Regions from separate parts of the Pseudomonas sp. NPDC079086 genome, predicted to be linked through region 1. Evidence: predicted binding sites of a transcription regulator. Region 1 holds the regulator's gene; each other region holds the start of a gene.

Region 1 (4,213 bases):
GCCGGCCTGCCCGCCAACGACCCAGCCCTGCGTATGCAGCTGGAAACCCTGGCCAGCCGTGGCGTCAACGCAAAAAATTATCTAGTAATGGCCGCCACCAGCCAGGGCCAAGTGCTGAAAGCCGCCTACCATAGTTATAAGCGCTGCGGCTTGTCTGGTTGCATCCTGACCAAAGCAGATGAAGCCACCAGCCTGGGTGAGGTTTTAGGACTGGCTATTAGCCAGCGTCTACCGGTAGCCTATCTCACTGATGGGCCACGCATTCCCGATGACTTGCAGATTCCCCGCAGTCATCAGTTGGTGAGCCGAGCCGTAGGGCTGCAGGCGACCCAAGATCCAAGCGAGGATACGATGGCGGAGATGTTTGCCGGCCTTTACCAGCAACCTGCACGACGCGTCAGTTAAGTGGCAGGTTGTTGGAATTGAAACGTGCTTAGCCGACCAAGTGGCTCCAGTCGAAGTTAGACAAGGTGTTAGAAAACATGGGTATGCATCCCGTACAGGTGATTGCGGTGACCGGCGGCAAAGGTGGCGTCGGTAAGACCAACGTCTCGGTGAACCTGGCGTTGGCCCTGGCTGATCTCGGCCGCCGGGTAATGCTGATGGACGCCGACTTGGGCTTGGCCAACGTCGATGTGCTGCTTGGCCTAAGCGCTAAACGCACCCTGGAAGACGTCATCAGCGGCGAGTGTGAACTGCGTGATGTGTTGCTGCAGGGGCCTGGCGGCATTCGTATCGTGCCAGCAGCGTCTGGCATTCAGAGCATGGTGCAGCTATCGCCCATGCAGCATGCCGGGCTGATCCAGGCCTTCAGTGATATCAGCGACAACCTCGATGTGCTGATTATCGACACCGCCGCCGGTATTGGTGATGGTGTCGTCAGCTTCGTGCGCGCGGCCCAGGAAGTGTTGGTGGTGGTGTGCGATGAGCCCACGTCGATTACCGACGCCTACGCGCTGATCAAGCTGCTCAACCGCGACCACGGCATGAATCGTTTTCGCGTATTGGCCAATATGGCCCACAGCCCGCAGGAAGGTCGCAACCTCTTTGCTAAGCTGACTAAAGTGACTGATCGCTTTCTCGATGTTGCCCTGCAGTATGTAGGTGCAGTGCCTTACGACGAGTCAGTACGCAAGGCCGTGCAGAAGCAGCGCGCGGTCTACGAAGCCTTCCCGCGCTCGAAGTGCGCGCTGGCGTTCAAGGCGATAGCCCAGAAAGTCGACGCCTGGCCGTTACCGGCTAACCCGCGCGGTCATTTGGAGTTTTTCGTTGAGCGTCTGGTGCAGCAACCGATCGCGGACACGGCCATATGACAGCAGCCTCTGGACTTCGTATGTATAGCAAGGCGCAGGCGCAGGACTCCCAGCACCAGTTGATCGAGCGCTACGCGCCCCTAGTCAAACGCATTGCCTATCACCTGTTGGCCCGTCTGCCGGCCAATGTGCAGGTCGACGACTTGATCCAGGCCGGTATGATCGGTCTGCTCGAAGCGTCAAAAAAATACGACTCCAGCAAAGGCGCCAGTTTCGAGACATTCGCCGGTATTCGCATTCGTGGTTCGATGCTCGATGAGGTGCGCAAAGGTGACTGGGCGCCACGCTCGGTGCATCGCAATAGCCGCATGGTCAGTGATGCGATTAGAAAAATTGAGGCTAGAACTGGCAGAGACGCTAAAGATCAAGAGGTTGCGGCCGAACTCCAATTGAGTCTCGAGGATTACTACGGCATTCTTGGCGACACTTTAGGCAGCCGCCTGTTCAGTTTCGACGACCTGTTGCAGGACGGCGAGCACGGCGGGCTGGGTGAAGACGCTGGCAGCAACCACCTCGAACCTTCTCGTGATCTGGAAGATGAACGCTTTCAGGCGGCCTTGGCAGATGCTATTGCCAACCTGCCGGAGCGCGAGCGTCTAGTGTTAGCGCTATATTACGATGAAGAATTGAATCTTAAAGAGATCGGCGAGGTGTTGGGGGTTAGCGAATCACGTGTAAGCCAACTACACAGTCAGTGTGCCGCTCGTTTACGCGCTCGTCTGGGCGAGTGGCGCGCACATTGAGTTGCATTTGCTAACGCTGGGCCGGTTTCACGATTAAAAGCGCATACAGGTTGCTGGGTGCGTTTGGGACTGTACGGAGGTCGACTTGGACAAGAACATGAAAATCCTCATCGTTGATGACTTTTCAACGATGCGACGGATCATCAAGAACCTCCTGCGTGACTTGGGGTTCACCAACACAGCGGAAGCCGATGATGGCGTCACCGCGCTGCCCATGCTCCAGAGCGGCAGTTTCGATTTTCTGGTGACTGACTGGAACATGCCCGGTATGACGGGTATCGACCTGCTGCGTGCGGTTCGCGCAGATGAACGCCTGAAAACGCTACCGGTGTTGATGGTTACTGCAGAAGCCAAGCGCGATCAGATCATCGAAGCAGCCCAGGCTGGGGTTAACGGTTATGTAGTTAAACCGTTCACCGCCCAAGTGCTGAAAGAGAAGATCGAGAAAATCTTCGAGCGGGTCAACGGCTGATGTCTGCCATGAGGGTGCTATGGAACATAAAGATTCCGTTCAGGGTGACCTTGAGTCGACCCTGAAACACAACGCTCGCCAACTGGTAGATAGCCTGGAACAAGGCAACTTTGGTGAAGCGGTACAGCTGATACATGAGCTCAACAAGGCGCGTGACCGTGGTCTGTATCACGAAGTCGGCAAGCTGACGCGTGAGCTGCACAACGCCATCGTCAATTTCCAGCTCGACCCCCATATGCCGCATGCCACGGAGGTTTCGCAAATAACCGATGCCACTGAACGGCTGAATTACGTGGTGACGATGACCGAAAAAGCGGCCAATCGCACCATGGATCTGGTTGAGCAGAGTGCCCCATTGGTTAATGACCTCAGTAGTGAGGCACATAGCCTGAGCGCTGATTGGGGGCGCTTTATGCGCCGCGAGATGAGCGCCGATGGCTTCCGTGAGTTGGCCAAGCGTGTTGAGCTGTTTCTAGCTAGTAGCGAGCGTGATGGCGCCAAGATATCCGGGCACCTCAACGACATTCTGCTGGCTCAGGACTACCAGGACCTTACAGGGCAGGTGATCAAGCGTGTAACGCAGCTGGTTACCGAAGTGGAAAGCAACCTGCTGAAACTGGTGCTGATGGCCAGTCAGGTGGACCAATTTGCCGGCATTGAGCACAACCACGAGTTGCTCCGCGCCGAACAAGAAAAACAAAAAGAGCCTTCGCGTGGTGAAGGTCCGCAGATTCATGCCGATAAGCGTGAAGACGTCGCATCCAATCAGGATGATGTCGACGACCTGCTTTCCAGCCTGGGATTTTAGGAGCACGTCTTATGAGCTTCGGCGCCGATGAAGAAATCCTCCAGGACTTCCTGGTAGAGGCCGGCGAGATTCTTGAACTACTGTCCGAGCAGCTCGTAGAGCTGGAAAGTCGCCCGGATGACATGAATCTGCTCAACGCTATCTTTCGCGGGTTTCATACCGTCAAAGGTGGTGCCGGTTTTCTCCAGCTCAATGAGCTGGTGGAATGCTGCCATATCGCAGAAAACGTCTTCGACATCCTGCGTAAGGGTGAGCGGCGCGTCGACTCCGCGTTGATGGATGTGGTGCTGGAAGCACTGGATGCCGTCAACAGCATGTTTACCGAGGTGCGTGAGCGTACCGATCTAACCCCCGCCACCCCTGAGCTGCTGGCCGCCTTAGCCCGTTTGGCTGAGCCGGCTGGCGCAGAAGACACTGTGTCGGCTGAAGCGCACGTTGAGCCTGAACCTGAACCTGAAGTTGCTGAGACCGCAGGCGATATCACGGACAGTGAGTTCGAGCATTTGCTGGGCGCCTTGGATGAATCTCCGGCGCAAGTTCCGAGCGCTGCTAGCAGTGATGAAATTACTGATGATGAATTCGAGTCATTGCTCGATCAGCTGCATGGCAAAGGCCAGTTTGTGGCCCCTGATGTTGCACCTGCACCTGCTCCGGCCAAGCCAGTAGCGGCGTCTGGCGATGAAATCACCGATGATGAATTCGAGTCGCTGCTCGATCAGTTGCATGGTAAGGGTCAGTTTGTTCCGCCACCTGTATCGGCACCCGCCGCGCCAGCGGCCAAGTCTGAGCCTGCAGCACCCCCGAGCGGTGATATCACCGACGACGAGTTCGAAGCACTGCTTGATCAGCTGCATGGCAAAGGCAAGTTTGTTGAGCC
Region 2 (4,213 bases), on a different contig from region 1:
GAAAGGGCACCCAGATCAATTCCTGCTTGAGGAAGAACTTGAAATAGGGCGTCTTGCGATTGAACGCCTGCACCAGGGCAGGGATATCGACCCATGACTGATGATTGCTGATCACCAGGTAGGAGGTGCTCTGGCGCAGGTCGGCGCTGCCGCGAATGTCCCATTGCACCGGGAGCAGGCTGGCGAAGATCAGTTTATTTATCTCCGCCCAGGTTTCCGCGACCCACATCACCCCGCGTGAGCTGGCCGTTTTCAGTGCTTTGCCGGGCAGTACGAATTTGCCTAGAGCGATCAGCAGCAAGGGGCCGATCAGTATCAGCGTATTGAGTAACAACAGAATAATGACGCTAAGACCGGTCAACAGACGGCGCATGGCAACTCCTGATGGCGCGCTTTAGCGGCAATGATAAGCAGTCGTGCCAAGGCTTCCAAGCCGCTGAGTTGCAATTGATGTCCAATGGCCATTAGTTGTTTCAAGTCAGCCTAATGCTGGCTATTGTTCATCTATGCTTGTCCGACAATAGCCGGGTTACTTTCTCGTCTGAGTGCAATCCATGTTGAAGTGTATTGCTGTGACTGACGTACGCGTCGGTATGTATGTTCACGAGTTCTGTGGCGCATGGATGGACCACCCGTTCTGGAAGTCCAAGTTTTTGCTCAAGTCCGAAAAAGACTTGCAGCGAATCAAGGCCAGTAGCATCGGCGAACTGTGGATTGATGTCAGCAAGGGGCTGGATGTCGAGGTTGGCACTGTGAGTGTCAGCCCTGAGGAAGTCGCCGCCGAAGCCGAGGCTGCGCTGTTGGCTGCGGTGCAGAGCCCGCCGGTCAGCCTTGCGGTGTCGATGGAAGATGAGATGCAGCGTGCGGTCAAACTCTGCGAGCGCTCCAAGGCTGCAGTGGTCAGCATGTTTGGTGATGCGCGCATGGGCCAGGCGTTGCAGTTCGAGCAGGCAGGTGAGTTGGTTGAGGAAATTTCCGATTCGATCATGCGCCATCCGAATGCGCTAATCAGCCCTGGCGCGGCTGAAGAATGCCGATGAATACACCTACATGCATTCGGTGGCGGTTTGCGCGCTGATGATTGCCCTGGCACGTAATCTGGGCCTGAACGAGGGTCAAGTGCGCGAGGCAGGGCTGGCTGGATTGCTGCACGATATCGGCAAGATGGCGATTCCCAATGAGGTGCTCAACAAGCCGGGCAAGCTCACTGATAGCGAATTCGCCACCGTCCGTGACCATCCCGAAGCCGGTTCGCGCATGCTGATCGAAAGCAAGCAGGTCAGTGCTTTGGTGTTGGACGTCTGCCTGCACCACCATGAAAAGGTTGATGGCAGCGGCTACCCGCATCGCCTGGCTGGTGAGCAGATCAGTCTTTACGCGCGCATGGGCGCGGTGTGCGATGTGTATGACGCGATCACCTCCAATCGGCCTTACAAAGAGGGATGGGATCCGGCTGAGTCGATCCGCAAGATGGCCGAGTGGAAGGGCCATTTCGACCCTGTGGTGTTCCAGGCCTTTGTCAAAACGGTGGGCATTTACCCGGTGGGTTCACTGGTGCGCTTGGAGAGTGGGCGCATCGGCGTGGTGATGGAGCAGCAGGCCAAATCCCTGCTCGCACCTAAGGTGAAGGTGTTCTTTTCGTCCCGGTCGAAAACCCCAATCCCACAGGAAACCCTTGACCTCAGCAAGCTGGTCGGTCGCGACAAGATTGTCGGCCGTGAGTCCGCTGAGGAGTGGGGCTTTCGCAATGTCGAGGAGCTCTGGAGCGGCATCTCTAGGTAGCTCTTCTGACACCATGGCTCACTTGTCGAGCGGGTAACGGGTCGTGGCCCGGTCACTCAACTATGCTTATTACCCATGAATGCCCGCAGGCGCGCTGCTTGGGCGTGCTTCTTGCTTAAAGTTTTGCTTTGGCGCGCCCCTGAAGTTGGCGCGCTCAACAGGTTGAGGTGTGTATGACTGGAGTACTCAAGCCGGGTGTGCGGCTGCTGGAACGTTTCAGCTTCGCGCGCAAGTTTCAGTTGGTGTTTGTTCTGTTTGCCTTGCCGTTGGGGTTTTCATTGTGGGTAATCAGCAGCAATTACCTGGAACGACTCAATTCCATCGACCATGAACTGGAAGGCATCAGTGCCCTGCAGGGCATGGCCGGCGTGCAGCAAACGTTGATTGAGCAGCGCACATTGCTATCGCGCTGGAAAGGCACGGAGAAAGCTGCCGAAGCATTATTGCGTGCACGTGCAGCTGACCTAGAACCGGCCTTGCAGGCGTTGCAGCAGCCTCTCCAATCTGATTTGTTCAGCGACCAGGCCCGCCAGCATTTACAGAATCTCAGCGCCGGGCAGGCAGAGCTGAGTATCGACGTGCTGGGTAAGCTGGCACTGCCCGACGCCCTTGAACGTTACCAAAAGAACCTTCTGGGCTTGCTTGCCCTACGTGAGCAGGTGGCTACCGACAGTGGTCTGATCCTCGACCCGCAGCTCGACACCTACCTGATGATGGAGCAGCTGACCTACACCTTGCCGCGGTTGCTTGAACAATTGGGCAGCTTTGTCAGTCAGGGGCATGGCGCGGTGGTGTCGCAACATTTCACCTTGCAGAGTCGGGTACTGATTCGTGACCTGCGGCGCAGCCTGGATGAGTCGCGCAGCCAGCTGCTCAAGGCGCAATCGACCCTTGGTCTCGAAGCTCCGCGCGCCATGCGCCAGCTGCAAGGGCCCTATGATGAGGCGCTGCAGGGCTACGAGGCCTTCCTTGCGGGCATCGATCGCGACATGTTCGAGGCCAGCCCGATGGCTCTGACTCCGGAGCAGTTCGTGCAGCGTACCGATGTCCTTCAGGGGCAGTTGCTTGGCCTACAGGCGGCGTTATACCAACAGTTTGCCGCTAGCCTCGGCTATTACCGGCAGAAGGCTCTGACCGCGATGATCGAAGCGATTGGGGTGTTCAGCCTGCTCACCCTGCTGGCGCTGTATGTGCTGTTTTGCCTGAATGCCTCGATCCGTCGAAGTACTGCCGGAATTATCCAGGCCGCCGAAGGCCTGCGTGATGGTGACCTGCGTGTGCGCATGCACGTGCACGGCGAGGATGATCTGGCCAGCATCGCCATGGCTCTGAATACTGCAGTTGGCCAGTTGCGCGACTCCATGCAGGGCGTTAATCAGCAGAGCCAGCAACTGGGCGGCACTGTGCAGATGCTCAACGGCGAGGCGCGTAATGCCCTGGAGTCGGTGGAGCAGCAGCAAGCGCAGATGAGCCAGATTGCCGCTTCCGCCACTGAAATGGCCGCCACCGCGCAAAGCGTGGCGCAAAGCTGCGAGCAGGCTGCGGTGGAAGCCAGCCAGACCCGCGAAATCGCCAATCAGAGCAACCAGCGCAGCGCGCGCACCAGCGAGAGCATGCGCCAGCTCAGCAGTCGCCTCGGCGACAGCGCCACTACCTTGCAGCAATTGCGCACGCAGACCGAGCAGATCACCCGAGTGGTGGATGTGATCAAGGGCATCGCCGAACAGACCAATTTGCTGGCGCTCAACGCCGCCATTGAAGCCGCGCGTGCCGGTGATCAAGGTCGCGGTTTTGCCGTGGTCGCCGATGAGGTGCGTAGCCTTTCGCAGCGAACGCAGAACTCCACGGCGGAAATCGCCGAAACCGTGGCCAACCTGCACCGCGTGGTCGGCCAGTCGGTGACCCAAATGGAAGACGCCGTGCGCCAGGCTGAAGGTGATGTCGGCAGCGTGTTGGCCATGGGCGAGGACCTGAATGCCATCGTCGAGTCGGTACAACTGGTTACTGATCGACTGGCGCAGATCGCCACCGCCGCCGAGCAGCAGGCTGCCACTGCCGATGAAGTCAGCGGCAATATCCAGCAGGTCGACCAAGCCGCCAGTGCCTTGCTTGAGGGCGCGCAGGCGGTGAGCAACGCCGCTGAACAGCTGCGCCAAGGTAGTCAGGTGCTGGCGCAGAACACGGCGCGTTTCAAGCTCGACTGAGGGTCTGTCTACGATCTGCTGCGCGTCGGCCCTGCTGCGTTAAAAACAAGCTCGGAAAGCCACTTGTGGCTAACGCGCTTCAGCGTGACCCCGAAGGGGCGAGTGAAACGAGTAATGCTCATGTACAACAGTACACTCGCGTGCGAGCCCAGTCCGCTTCCTCGCCTGTTTTGACCAGCCGGAGGCTGTTACTAACGTAGCGCCTTGCAGGACTCTAGCTCGCAAGA
Region 3 (4,213 bases), on a different contig from region 1:
CGGCATCAGTGACCTTGACCACTACGCGCCCACTCCCCTCTTCGAGGGAGAAGTTCAGGCTACGGCGAACCGATTGGACAAAGTCCTGGATCGTGGCCACAGCCGCTTCGACGTCTTCACGGGAAGCTGGAGTGCCACTCTCAGCATTTTCGACTGAAGCCGTCGCACTGCTCTCCGATGACTTACGCTCAACAGCGCCAGCCACAACCTTTGCAGCTGAATCCGGTGCACGCTCTGCTTTCGAGGCAGCAGCGACAGGTGTAGACGTAACTTGAATAGAACTAATGTCCATAACTTTCTCCTCAGAATGAGGGAACGGGGAGAAGAGCTAAGCCCTTCCCCCCGTAGTCTAGCGCCTTTACCCTTAGCCGAGCAGGCTGAGTACAGCCTGTGGCAGCTGGTTAGCCTGGGCTAAGATCGCAGTACCGGCCTGCTGCAGGATCTGATTCTTGGTCAGTTCCGAAGTTTCAGCAGCGAAGTCAGTATCACGGATCCGGCTACGAGCGGCAGAGGAGTTCTCGGAGATGTTTTGCAGGTTCGAGATAGTGTTCTCGAAACGGTTTTGAACAGCACCGAGCTGGGCACGCTGGCTATCGATATTGGAGATCGCACCGTTGATGATACCCAGAGCATCCTGTGCACCTGTTGCGGTACTGATATCGATGGTATTGACCGCATCCAACTCACTGAAACCGTCAGTACCCAAGCCGCCAGTCAGACCATTAACGCTGAAAGCATCAGCTGCTTCGAGCTGAACTTGGCCGTCTGCACGCGCACCACCACCCGCAACGATAGTTGCAGCAGTACCTACATCAGTTTCACCATCAAAGCTCTTCGTGGTCAGAGTCGCACCGCCCGAGCCTGCATAGTTGCTGATGCTGATTGCATCACCGCGAGAGCTAACAAGCTCAATGGTGCTACCTTTGGAGACCGCAGAAATACCAGTCTTACCCGTTTCGCGGTTAATTGCATCTGCCAAGGAAGACAGATCGCTCAAATCACTAACCACGGCAGAGACAGACGATGAGTCAGTTGCAAGTGACTTACTGGTCAAGCCCGACAGATCGAAGGAAACGGTCCCGGAAGCAGTGATGCCACCCAAAGTTGCAACGGTACGAGCATTCGCCGTCACACCCGTTTCATCGCTCTTGGCGTTAATAGCACGAGCTACTTCACTGGCAGAACCACTAGCGGCACCAGCAATGGCCACGTCGCCATCAGACAGCTTAGAGTTGATGTTGAAGGAAGAACTACCGTACGCACTACCCGATGTGGCACTGAACGCAGCCCCCGAAGCAGTAGCTGCAGCACCTGCGCCATCAGTAGTGAAACGGTTGATACCAATACGGTCAGTAGCAGCAGAGCCGATCGAAACACTGATAGTTTCGTAGGCGTTAGCGCCAACCTGGAAGCTTTGCGAACCGAAGGAACCGTCGAGGATCTTACGACCACCGAAGCTGGTGGTTTCAGAGATGCGGTTCAGTTCTTGTTGCAACTGCGACACTTCGCCTTGCAGAGCTGCACGCTCAGTCGCACCGTTGGAACCGTTAGCCGATTGCAGGGCCAGGTCACGGATACGCTGCAGAATACCAGTCGACTGCTGCAGCGCACCTTCAGCGGTTTGCGCCAGGGAGATGCCGTCGTTGGAGTTACGGGTCGCAACGTTCAGACCGTTGATCTGGCTGGTCAGACGGTTGGAAATCTGCAAGCCGGCGGCGTCATCCTTGGCACTGTTGATGCGAAAGCCAGTGGACAGGCGCTGCAGCGAAGTGTCCAGGCCTTTGGATGAGCTGTTGAGGTTACGCTGAGTGTTGAGTGACGCTACGTTTGTGTTGACTGTAAGGGCCATGGTGTTTGCCTCCAAAGGACCGTGCTACTGAGTTTGTCTGAGCCTGCGAGCTTCGGGCCTGCTTTGCTCAGACGCCCCATAAAGTTCGCATTCGATCTTTATATCGGCGGCCTTAAGAACAGCTTTAGCAACTCGTTCTATTTTTTTTTCCGCATATAGAACAATTACTTAAGCGGCAAACCCGAGAAAAATTTGGTATCTGCCGACATCCCGACGGAAAATACCGATTTTTTTCACACACCAAAACAGCTTTCTTAATGCATCACACAAACCGACAGCATGTTGTCGGCATCAATCGGGCAACCATGAGACTCTCCAAGCCTCAATATTTGCCCCATCCAGCATCCAGCCATCCTGTACCTGACGACGCAGCTCATCGCCCATCCTGGCACTCGCCTCCAGATCACTGATGTGCATACGAATGGCGTCGACCCAATCCTTGAAACGGTTTTTCACCCGAGTTACCGGCAATGCGCCCTGGTAGCACACCAAGTCACTGCAAACTACCGGGAAACCACACGCGCCGTACTCAAGAAGACGCAAGTTGCTTTTGCATTCGTTGAACAAGTTCTGCTCGACTGGTGCCAAAGCCAGATCCAGATCCAGCCGGGCCAATGCGGCTGGGTACAGATCAATTGCAACGCCGGCATGCAACTCCTGTACATAAGGACGAATTCGGTCCGGGCACATCCCCATAAACACCCATTCGACCTCGCCTGCCAGCTCCTTGACCACATCAGCGATCAACTCAAGATCACCGGTATGACTGACACCACCCGCCCAGCCAACGCGAGGTTTCCTGCCGCGTTGCCGCTTGGATGAGAGGCCGCTCCACCAATCCACCGGCAAGCGGTTCTCAACCACCCGAATGTCCCCATGCAAACCGGCAAAGGCCTCAGCCAACGGCGCAGTGGATACCGTGAAGCGATCAACAAAGCTCAGCCCCTTGCGCAGCGACTTAAGTATGTCTTTTGGCATCTGCGGACGATGCACGCTTTTGAGTGGCAGGTTGGGCAGGTAATCGTCCAACTCATAAATGGTGAAAGCGCGCGAGAACTTCTTGATCCGCCGCATCGCATCCAGCCGCTCATCACCTATTTGTCGTTGCAACACAATCACGTCAGGATCAAGACGTTCCAGATCCGGCACCTGCAACAGCCCAATAGACATCATGCCATCGACCATTCCGTACTCTTTAAGCGCCGAGAACGGTTTGATCACACGGTAGTTACCGCAGCCAAAGGGGTCCGCCGGATGCGCCAGTATCACTGGCAGCGGGCGCCAGCTCAGTGGACGCCAGGTCAAACCGGCGTCAGTTTCTAAATCAAAACCGCGCCCGCTGAGCGCCAGATTACGGTTGTAAGCAGGATCACGTGCAATATCGGGCAGGTGACGCTCATAGAGAGCATCCTGCTCAGCCACGTCAGGCTCTCGGTATACATGGTCATGCATTAACACCGCATGAGCAGCCCATACGGTCAGGTAACCCGCTGAACGCACCCGAAGGCAGAAATCGACATCACGGTAGGCACTCAGCGTTGTATCCAACCCGCCGACTTGATGATAGATCTCAGCGCGGACCATCAGACAGGCATCGCTGACGGCGCTGTAGTTCTGATCGACCTGCAGGCGCTGTAGGTAGCCAGCGCTGTCCATTGCTTCACCGGCAAAAGCACGACCTGCAGGACCGCGCAGCCCGAGCAGCAAGCCCGCTTGATCAATACGCCCATCACCGCTCAGCAGTTTGCCGCCAACGACACCGACTTCAGGACGCTGCGCGTGATTGAGCAATTCATCCAGCCAGCCGTCGCTCACCGCGACCGCCTCACCAGACAACAACAGCAAGTACTCGCTTTGAGCTGCCAGGGCTGCCTGATGCTGGGCCTGGGTAATATCCGCAGCTGCAACAACCCGGAGCCGGGCGTCTGCCAGATCAGCAATACCCTGCAGCCACACCTGAGTATCCGCATCCATCGCTTGATGGGCGCCGAACAGGATCTCGTAATGCCCGTAGCGGGTTTTCTCGAGCACACTGTCCAGGCAACGCTGTAGACAGACAAGGGACGTGTCGACCGCAATAATGATCGACACCAGCGGTGTATTCGAATGGCCGTAATCAATGCGATAACGCGCAGGCAACCCCGGAACAACCCGAGCCTGATAGCCACGCTGAGCCAGATGACGCTCAATAACGCGCCGCTCATCCGGGTTGTCCCGAAGCGCAGGTGCATCCGTGATCAGCAGTGGTTCATCGACATGCCCGAGACCAACCAACCCTTCCTGCTCGATGAGCCGGGTCAACAGTTCGAACTCAAATGCCTCAGGGAACTCGGCGTCGAATCCACCGGCAGCGAGGAACAGATC

The links. The regulator FliA, encoded in region 1, starts transcription of late flagellar genes. The targets are predictions, from matches to a motif close to CTAAAGTTTNNNNNNNNNNNGCCGNTAA.
Region 2: the regulator FliA is predicted to act here: its motif matches at 1,898-1,925, upstream of ACIGEK_RS00590 (methyl-accepting chemotaxis protein).
Region 3: the regulator FliA is predicted to act here: its motif matches at 1,950-1,977, upstream of ACIGEK_RS16520 (flagellin).

The regions. Positions count from the first base shown of each region.
Region 1 is NZ_JBITTY010000002.1:967,854-972,066, reverse strand. It holds gene flhF (flagellar biosynthesis protein FlhF) at 1-405, shown strand, start outside; gene fleN (flagellar synthesis regulator FleN) at 483-1,313, shown strand; gene fliA (RNA polymerase sigma factor FliA) at 1,310-2,056, shown strand; gene ACIGEK_RS14250 (chemotaxis response regulator CheY) at 2,154-2,528, shown strand; gene ACIGEK_RS14245 (protein phosphatase CheZ) at 2,548-3,336, shown strand; gene ACIGEK_RS14240 (chemotaxis protein CheA) at 3,348-4,213, shown strand, end outside.
Region 2 is NZ_JBITTY010000001.1:128,691-132,903, reverse strand. It holds gene ACIGEK_RS00600 (acyltransferase) at 1-373, opposite strand, end outside; partial or broken gene ACIGEK_RS00595 (HD-GYP domain-containing protein) at 555-1,782, shown strand; gene ACIGEK_RS00590 (methyl-accepting chemotaxis protein) at 1,956-3,986, shown strand.
Region 3 is NZ_JBITTY010000003.1:379,710-383,922, forward strand. It holds gene ACIGEK_RS16515 (flagellar protein FlaG) at 1-292, opposite strand, end outside; gene ACIGEK_RS16520 (flagellin) at 365-1,849, opposite strand; gene ACIGEK_RS16525 (glycosyltransferase) at 2,141-4,213, opposite strand, start outside.